Regions from separate parts of the Krasilnikovia sp. M28-CT-15 genome, predicted to be linked through region 1. Evidence: riboswitches for the same ligand, from Rfam matches in the RefSeq annotation. Region 1 holds a riboswitch; the other holds the start of a gene.
What was found. A riboswitch is a leader RNA that binds a small molecule or an ion and turns the genes downstream of it on or off. The one in region 1 is predicted to bind cyclic di-AMP.

Region 1 (4,449 bases):
ACGCCACGCTCAGGCCGCCCGTTCCCGCACCGACCAGCTGGTGGTAACGCTCGTTGGACTCACTGGCGGTGCCGAACCCCGCGTACTGCCGCATCGTCCAGGGCCGGCCGGTGTACATCGACGGATAGACACCCCGCGTGAACGGGAAGCGCCCCGGCGCGCCCAGCTTGGCTTCGGCGTCGAAGCCCGCCAGCGCCCGGCTGTCGCAGACCGGCGAGATCGGCAGACCGGACTCGGTCGTCGCTGTGGATTCCATACCAACCTCCCGGTACCCAGTATCGTGGTGACGGTACTGGGTACCGGCGCGCAGGACAAGAGGTCCCCCGGAGCCGACAACAAGGAAGAATGGGCGCTCATGAGCAAGCCATCCACGCGCGTCCGACTCGGCGATGCCGCCTTCGCACTGTTCGACGAACGCGGATACGAGCAGACCACCATCGACGACATCGCCGAACGGGCCGGCGTGGGACGTACGACGTTTTTCCGGAACTACCGGTCAAAGGAAGAGGTCATCTTCCCGGACCACGACCGGCTACTCGCGCTGATCCGGGACCGGCTGGCCACCTCGAACCACAGCACGGCCCTGATCGCCGTCTCGGACGCCGTTCGGCTGGTGCTGCTGCACTACATCGACGAAGGCGACATCGCGCGCCGGCGGTACGCCCTGACCAGCAAGGTGCCCGCCCTGCGCGACCGGGAGATCGCCAGCGTGGCCCGCTACCAGCGCCTGTTCCGCGAATTCATCGCGGACTGGATGGGCGACCCGACCGAGTCGGCGTCACTGCGGGCCGAACTCATGGCGGCCTCCGTCGCCGCGGCACACAACCACGTCCTGCGCCGGTGGCTGCGCGGCGAATCCGCGGATCCGGTGACCGAAGTGGACGACGCGATGCGCGAGGTCCTGCGGCTCTTCCCGGCCCCCGCCGAGCGGCACGACAGTCCCGACGGAGGCGCCACCATCGTGGCGTTCAAGACCTCCGTCGACCTCGATACCTTGCTGCCGTCGCTGAAGCGGCTCCTCGAGGACGGGTCCGCGCGCTGAACCCGGCGGACACCTCCTCATCGACCTCGTCCAGGTCGAAGCCCGGGCGACGACTCGTGTCACGGGATCCCTACCGTGACGTGACGGCCGCCCCAGCCGGATGCACCGGGGGGCGGCCGTCCACGGTCACAGGGCCAGGTGCTGGCCCGGCCGGATCAGGTGCGGGTTGCCGCCCAGAACGCCCCGGTTCAGCCGGAACAGCGTGCGCCAGCCGCCCTTGATGTGGTGCCGCTCGGCGATCGACGCCAGCGTCTCGCCGGCGCGGACGATGTGCACCCGCTGGCCGGCCCGGCTCTTGTGGGCCCGATGGGCGTGGTGTGCGCGGTGCGTCTTGCGAGCCTTGTGCGCGGCGGCCCGATGGTGCTTCGTCGAGCCGGCCTTGGCGCCGCACACCGGCCACGCGCCGATGCCCTGGGTGCGCAGCACCCGCTCGGCGACCGCGATCTGCTGCGTCCGGGATGCCTTGTCGGCCGTCCGGGCGTACTTCGCACCGCCGTGTCCGGTCCAGGTACGGCGGCTGAACTGCAGCCCGCCGTAGTAGCCGTTGCCGGTGTTGATGTGCCACCTGCCACCGGACTCGCATTGCGCGATGGCGTCCCAGTTGACGCTGGACGCCGACGCCGGGGCGGCCGGGCCGAGCAGGGCCACGGTGCCGGTGACACCGGCAGCGATCACGCCCAGCGCCAGGCGGGCGGGCTTTCGGAACTGTGCCATGACAGAGAACCTCCGCGCCTACGAGGTCAGCTGTCGGGTTCGGGCTGAGGCGCCCGGCCGCGTGTGCGGCTTCACCCCGAGGCGCGCGGTAGCGCGCCGAGGAACTTGTGGGTCCCCCGCTCCAGGCCTGGTTGAGGAATGCCCGAGGAGCGGCGGCTTGGATTCGGCGTTACCGCCCACGGGGCCCGCATTGGCGGACGCGGCGAACGTAACCGCGGAAATCGCGGAGCCGCAAAGAAATCCGGCCCGATCGTGAGATCGATCTCTTGTTCCCCGGCCTTCCGGTTACCCGGATCCGGCATCGGCTACCGGGCCCCTTGGCGGGCGTCGAGTACCGAGTGGACGAGCGCCACAATTGTCCGCGCCAGTCCTGCGCGGACCAGTACGTTCATCGCCTCGGCCACGCCGAGGACAACGTCCGCGCCTGACTCGGTGCGTCATCGCCATAGACCCGGGACCGACCGGCCTTCAGGAAAGCCCCGGCGGATCGCCGCGAACAACTCGACGCAACGTCATCAATCCGTCACGCGAGGGGGCGAACGGCCGGGAGGCGTCCGTCTATCCTGTACGCACTGGCATCGGTCCGTCACGAGGAGATCATGTGACTGAACGCGCAGCGCACGGGTCGAATGGTCGCTCGCGTTCCACCACCGGCGCGGCGGTGACCGTCGAGTTGGGAGATCTGGCGCGCGCAGCGGTGGCCACCGCCGCGCCGGACCAGATCGACCTGTTCACGGCGGCCACGGCGCAGTGGGAGACCGGGGCCGCGCGCCGGTGGCCCGGCGGGACCGGCGGATCGGTCGGGTCCGGGATCGAACCGGTGTTGCTCGCCGAGGTGGTGGGCCCGATCCTGCTCGGCGCCTCGGCGGAGGTGCTGGGCGCCGCGACGGTCACCGCGTGGCGTTACCGGCGCCAGTGGTTCCGGCGCGGGTGGTGGCCACGGCGCCGACGCAACACGGATGCTGTCTCACGCACGCGTGTGGCGTTCGATGTGGACCAGGTGGAAGCCCTGCGGTCGGCGTGCGTGCGGCACGGCACGACGCTCGGGCTCAGCGAGGCTGAGGCGACGATGCTGGCCGACGCCGTACACGGCGCCCTGTGCCGAGCGTTGGCGGATGCCGGACCGGGGAAGGCGCCGCAAACGTCCGGGCCGAACCACGTCGATGAGTAGCACGGCCGCAGGCCCGCGGCCGTCGTCCGCGGTCACCGGTTCACCGGCGGTTGCACCGCCACGCCGCCTTGCATCGATGTATGCACTGGTAGCGGTCGCGCTGGTGCTGCTGGGTGGCGGCGCCGCGGCAGCGATGCGCGACGCGTACAGCGCGCGGCACCCGGCTGCCGCGGTCCGCTGCCTGAGCGAGCAGGGGATCGATTGGACGGCCCTGCAGCGACTCGATTCGCCGTGGCAGCGGAGTCCGGAGATCCGAGAGCGGATAGGCACCTGCATCGCGCCGAACGCCCGCGATCAAAGCCTGTTCATGCTGGCCGGTGGCGTCCTGCTGCCCGTGGCCGCCATGCTGCTGATGATCGGCGGCGCGGTGCTGGCGCGGTGGCGGCTGTCGCGCGGTGCGGTTCCCCCGGCGCGCACCGCCGCGGCAGGGTGGGCCGCGGAACGCTTCGCGTCCTGGTGCGACCTGCTCGGTCTCACCGGCCGGCGGCGGCCCCGGCTCGTTCTCCTCGCACCGTACGCGTCCGGGCGGCAGGCGTTCACCACCGGCTTGCCTTTCGCGGCACCAAGAGTCGTGCTGCCTTTGGGCCACGCCTATCTGGAGCCTGCCCGGTTCGACGTCCTGGTGCTGCACGAGCTCGCCCACGTACGGTCCCGAGACGTGTCCTGGGCCGCGGCGGTGTGGTGGACCGGCTGGCTGAGCGTGCCGGTACTGCTGGCGGCGCTGAGCCCGCTGGTGCGGTGGCCCCGGCAGCGAGACGGGCTGCTCGTCGAATACCTGCCCTCGTTCATGCTGGCGGTTGCGCTGTCGGTGATCGTGCTCGGCCTGCGGGCGGCATTGCTGCGCCGACGCGAGTTCGCGGCGGACCGCTACGCGCGGGAGGTCCTCGGCGATCCCGGCGCATTGCGCGCAGCGCTCGGCGGACCGGACGTGGACGCCTCGGCGCACGCTGGCCGGGCCCGGCCCACCCACCGCCTGGCGGAGCGGCTCCGGCGAGTACGGCAGGTGCACCCGCCGCCGGCGGTGCGGGCCGCAGCCGACCCGCCCTCACCGGACCGGTGGGAAGGCGGGTTCGCCGTCAGTGCCGTCACGGCACTACTGGCGATGTTGACGGTGCAGACCATGTTCACCGTCCTGGCGGTCCCGGGCCTGGCATGGGACGCCCGGCTGCCACTGAACCTCGCGACGGCCGCGGGGAGTCTGCTGTGGGCGGGTGTGATCGTCCCGGCGTGGTGGCGCCGGACGCGACAGGCCACGGCGGCGGGCGGCGCGCCGACCTGGTCGGGCCCGGTGGCCGGCACGGTGCTCGGCATGCTCGCGGGCTTCCTGATCCAGGTTCCTGGGCAGGCGACCAGGACCTCCCCCGGGCTCTGGCATGCCCAGTTCGCCGGCCATCTCACGCTCGGTACCGGCACCGTGGGCGTGGTCGCGGCCGGTGTCGCGATCCTGACCGCGGGGCTCGCCGCATCGGCGAACGCGGCCCGCGGGGCGGTGATCGCGGTCCTCACCGGCGCGGCCGCGTGG
Region 2 (4,449 bases), 2.2 Mb from region 1:
GCTCGGCCACCACGACCGGCACGGCCGGTTCCACATCGACGGGGTCACCGGGCCGGACGAGTACACCGCCGTGGTGGACGACAACGTCTACACCAACCTGATGGCGCAGCAGAACATGTTCGCCGCCGCGGACGCCTGCCAGCGCCACCCGGAGGTGGCCCGCAAGCTGGGCGTGGACGACGAGGAGTCGGCGTCGTGGCGGGACGCGGCCGCGTCGGTGCACATCCCGTACGACCGGGAGCTGGGGGTGCACCAGCAGTCGGAGGGCTTCACCCGGCTGCAGGAGTGGGACTTCGAGAACACCCCGCCGGAGGCGTACCCGCTGCTGATGAACTACCCGTACTTCGACCTGTACCGCAAGCAGGTGATCAAGCAGGCGGACCTGGTCATGGCGATGTACGTGCGCGGCGACGCCTTCACCCCGGAGGAGAAGGCCCGCAACTTCGCGTACTACGAGGCCCGGACCGTCCGCGACTCGTCGCTGTCGGCGTGCGTCCAGGCGGTGCTGGCCGCCGAGGTGGGGCATCTGGAGCTGTCCCACGACTACCTCGGCGAGGCCGCCCTGATGGACCTGCACGACCTGCACCGCAACGCCCGCGACGGGGTGCACGTCGCGTCCCTGGCGGGTTCGTGGGTCGCGCTGGTCGCCGGGCTGGGCGGGATGCGGGACTTCAACGGTCAGCTGTCGTTCGCGCCCCGGCTGCCGAGCCGGATCAACCGGCTGGACTTCTCGCTGCTCTGGCACGGCAAGCGGCTGCGGGTCGACGTGACGCCGGACGAGGTGACGTATTCGCTGCGTAACGGCGGCGGGGCGGCCCGGCTGGAGCTGGTGCACCACGGCAAGGAGATCGAGGTGACCCAGGTCAAGCCGGTGACCGTACCGATCCCGTCGGCGCCGCCGATCGGCGCCGCCCCGCGGCAGCCCGCGGGTCGCGCGCCGGTGCGCCGGGTCGGCGCCAGCGGCTGAGCCGACCACGCAGACGGCCCCCGTCCGCGCGGGACGGGGGCCGTTATGCGTGCGTCAGAGCAGCGACACGTGTACGTGGTCGGTGTGCGCGCTCGGCCCGTGGTAGGTGTGCCAGCCCGTGGCCGGGAACCAGATCTGCTTGAACCAGATGACGTAGTAGATCCCGAGCCGGTCCGCGTTGCGGACCAGGAACGCCATGAGGTTGTTGCCGTAGTTCTTCATGTCCGTGTTGTGCGCGACCGAGAACCCGCTCTTCTGCAGCGACCAGTCGCAGGCGCGGCCCTTCGGGTGCTCGAACGGGCCGCCGTCCCGGTGACAGCCGACGAATCGATTGAATCCCGCCTTCTTCACCTCTTTGTAGAGGTGGAAGGTGCGCGGTGTGATGCAGCCGCCCGTCGTGGGGTCGTTGACCGTGCACGATTCGGGGGAGAAGCCGCCGTCGGAGTTGCGCGGGGCCGGTGCGGCCTCCGGCGACTTGGCCACCACGAACCCACCGGTGAGGCTTTCGCCGCCGACCAGCGCGAGCGCCTTGTCGGCGCTCTCCTTCTGCTTCTTCATCGCGGCGAGGTTCTGCTGTTGCGCCTTGATCTCAGCGTCCAGCCGCGCCTTGGTCGTGGTGACCAGGTCGATCGCGGTGTTCAGCTCGTGCAGCTTCTCGTCGTTGATCGAGTTGATCTCTTCGAGCGAGATGGCCTTCCTGAGGAACGCGTCCGAGCTGTTCGCGTTGAGCAGGTAGCTCATGGCCGACAGGTTCCCGGTGCGGTACTGCTGTCCGGCCACCGCGCCGACCTCGGGGATCAGCAGGTCGCGCTTGGCCTCCGCGTTGCGCACATCGATGGCGAGCGCCAGCTGGGTCTTCGTCGACTTCGCGACCGCGGCCTTGGCGGCGACGAAGCGCCGGTTGGTGGACTCCATCACATCGCTGAGCAGCGGGGTGGCCTTGCCCTCGTCGGGCGTGGCGGTGCCGCTGCCGGGCGCGGCGCTGGCCGGCGCGGCCGGCGCCACGAGCATCGTCAACGCGACGAGTGGTGCCAGGGCCACGGTCAGCCACCGGCGGTGTCTAGCCGTCATTCTCTTCCTTCCACGTAACCGCCGACCGGGTTAGCTGACGGGTTCGGGACGGAAGCGATCCCTACCGCGCGGGTGGCGCGGATTCACCCCACAAACGTGGTTCCCCGGCTCGCCCGAGGGCGATTAGGCGGTGGCCTGCCGGCACCCTTGGGGGTGGTGCCTTCCTGGCAGTGACCGGCGGCCAGCTTACCTGACGAATCAAGGGGCCGACCGGTGCCAAATGCGTTACCAGCCAACAACTTTCCGTGACTCGCGCGAGGAAATCCTTGGTGCCGTGGCCGTAACGCCGGTCAATGTGAATCGTTGCGTTTCTCTCGCCGCGTCGACTCATTGTCAGCACTCGGTAACCGACAGTACGACCCCTGTCGATTCTGGCGAGGCTGGGTATTCTTCGACACGGTCTCCGTTTCATAACGACGCCAGGAAAGGCGTCGGCGGAAACCACCGCCTAATCGCCCACGGGCGAGCCGGGGAACCACGTTTGTGGGGTGAATCCGCGCCACCCGCGCGGTAGGGGCCACTTCCGTCCCGAACCCGTCAGCTAACCCGGTCGGCGGCCGACGGAAGGAAGGCATGTGCGGCACACCCCTGCCCGACGGCTGTGGGCGACGCTCCTGGCCCTCATGGTCCTCGTCGCCGGTCCGGCCGTCGCCGGTCCGGCTCCCGCCTCCGCAGCCCCCCGGCCGCTGGCCGCCCCGGGTGACACCGGTGACGACGGCGAGGGCGGCAGTAAATCCCTCATCGAGGCGCTCGAGTCGGCGTCGCGTGGATTCACCGACGCCAAGGACGCCCTGGCGCGGTCCAAGTCGCGCCAGGTCGAACTGACCGCCGCGCTGCAGCGGCTCGACACCGAACTGGGCCCGCGTCAGGCCGCGCTGGACGAGATCGTGGCGCAGAGCTACCGGACCGGGCGGCTCGGGCCGATGACCGCCCTGCTGACCGCGTCGGACTCCGGCACCCTGCTGGACCGGGCCGACACCCTGCAATCGGTCGCGGTGCGTCAGGACGCGGCGATGCGCGACCTGAAGCAGACCCGCGACGGCCAGGCCAAGGCGAAGCTGGCGATCGACGCCACGATCCGCGACCAGCAGAAGCAGCTCAACGTCATGGCCCGGCGCAAGGCGCAGGCCGAGGCGGCGCTGAAGGCCGCGGGTGGAGGCCAGGACGTCGCGGGGCCGAGCGGCGGCGGCAGCAGCACCAAGTCCGCCACGGCTCCCCGCAACCTGGGCACCGGCTGCACCGTGGACGACCCCACGACCACCGGCTGCATCACGCCCCGCCTGCAGTTCGCCATGGGGCAGGCGAAGAGTGCCGGATTCACGCACTTCGTCAAGTGCTTCCGGCACCAGAGCTTCGGGGAGCATCCCAAGGGGCGGGCGTGTGACTTCGCTGCCGACAAGGGCACCTTCGGTGGAGTGGCCTCCGGCGCCAGCCGCACGTACGGCGACCGGCTGGCGAACTACTTCATCGACAACGCCGACCGTATCGGCGTGCTGTATGTCATCTGGTTCCGCCGGATCTGGCTGCCCAGCAGCGGCTGGAAGGCGTACACCCGGGGCAACGGTGACCCGTCCAGCGACCACACCAACCACGTGCACCTGTCGGTGCGCTGAGCGCGGAACGCGAGGAGGCGGGACCTACCGGCGCATGTAGGTCTCGTACTCCTTCATCACGTCCTCGGTCGGGCCGTCCGCGCGGATGACGCCGGACTCCAGCCAGATCGAGCGCTCACAGGTGTCCCGGATCGACTGCTCGCTGTGGCTCACCAGGAACACCGTGCCGGCCTCCTCGCGCAGGTCGCGGACCCGCTGCTCGCTGCGGCGGCGGAACTTGGCATCACCGGTGGCCAGCGCCTCGTCGATGAGCAGCACGTCGTGCTTCTTGGCCGCCGCGATGGCGAAGCGCAGCCGGGCCGACATGCCGGACGAGTACGTCTTCATCGGCAGGGAGCTGAAGTCGCCACGCTCGTTGATGCCGGAGAACTCGATGATGTCGGCGGTCTTCTCTTTCACCTCGGCCGGGCTCATGCCCATCGCGAGGCAGCCCAGCAGGACGTTGCGCTCGCCGGGCAGGTCGTTCATCAGCGCGGCGTTCACGCCCAGCAGCGAGGGCTGCCCGGCCGCGTAGATCGTGCCCCGGTCCACCGGTAGCAGCCCGGCGATCGCCCGCAGCAGGGTGGACTTGCCGGAGCCGTTGCTGCCGATGAGCCCGATCGCCTCGCCCTTGTACGCGACGAAGCTCACGCCCTTGACCGCGTGCACCTCGCGGACCGCGCCGGACTTCTGACCCGTGACGATCCGTTTGAAGCTGGCCACCGGGCTGTTCGCACCGGCCGCCGCGGAGCCGTACACCCGGTAGACGACGTGGGCGTCGTCGGCGATGACGGTGGGTACCCGCCCGGTTGTCTCAGC

Region 2: it holds a riboswitch for cyclic di-AMP, as region 1 does, so the genes downstream of both, ACMCNO_RS04410 (coiled-coil domain-containing protein) here and ACMCNO_RS14375 (transglycosylase family protein) in region 1, are expected to answer to the same signal.

Annotation. Positions count from the first base shown of each region.
Region 1 is NZ_BAAGAK010000001.1:3,079,020-3,083,468, reverse strand. It holds gene ACMCNO_RS14385 (methylmalonyl-CoA mutase) at 1-256, opposite strand, end outside; gene ACMCNO_RS14380 (TetR/AcrR family transcriptional regulator) at 356-1,042, shown strand; gene ACMCNO_RS14375 (transglycosylase family protein) at 1,169-1,756, opposite strand; cyclic di-AMP (ydaO/yuaA leader) riboswitch at 1,762-1,935, opposite strand; gene ACMCNO_RS14370 (hypothetical protein) at 2,358-2,927, shown strand; gene ACMCNO_RS14365 (M48 family metallopeptidase) at 3,004-4,449, shown strand, end outside.
Region 2 is NZ_BAAGAK010000001.1:908,044-912,492, forward strand. It holds gene ACMCNO_RS04400 (glycoside hydrolase family 65 protein) at 1-967, shown strand, start outside; gene ACMCNO_RS04405 (coiled-coil domain-containing protein) at 1,022-2,038, opposite strand; cyclic di-AMP (ydaO/yuaA leader) riboswitch at 2,041-2,178, opposite strand; cyclic di-AMP (ydaO/yuaA leader) riboswitch at 2,474-2,610, shown strand; gene ACMCNO_RS04410 (coiled-coil domain-containing protein) at 2,614-3,651, shown strand; gene ACMCNO_RS04415 (ABC transporter ATP-binding protein) at 3,676-4,449, opposite strand, start outside; gene ACMCNO_RS04420 (ABC transporter permease) at 4,445-4,449, opposite strand, start outside.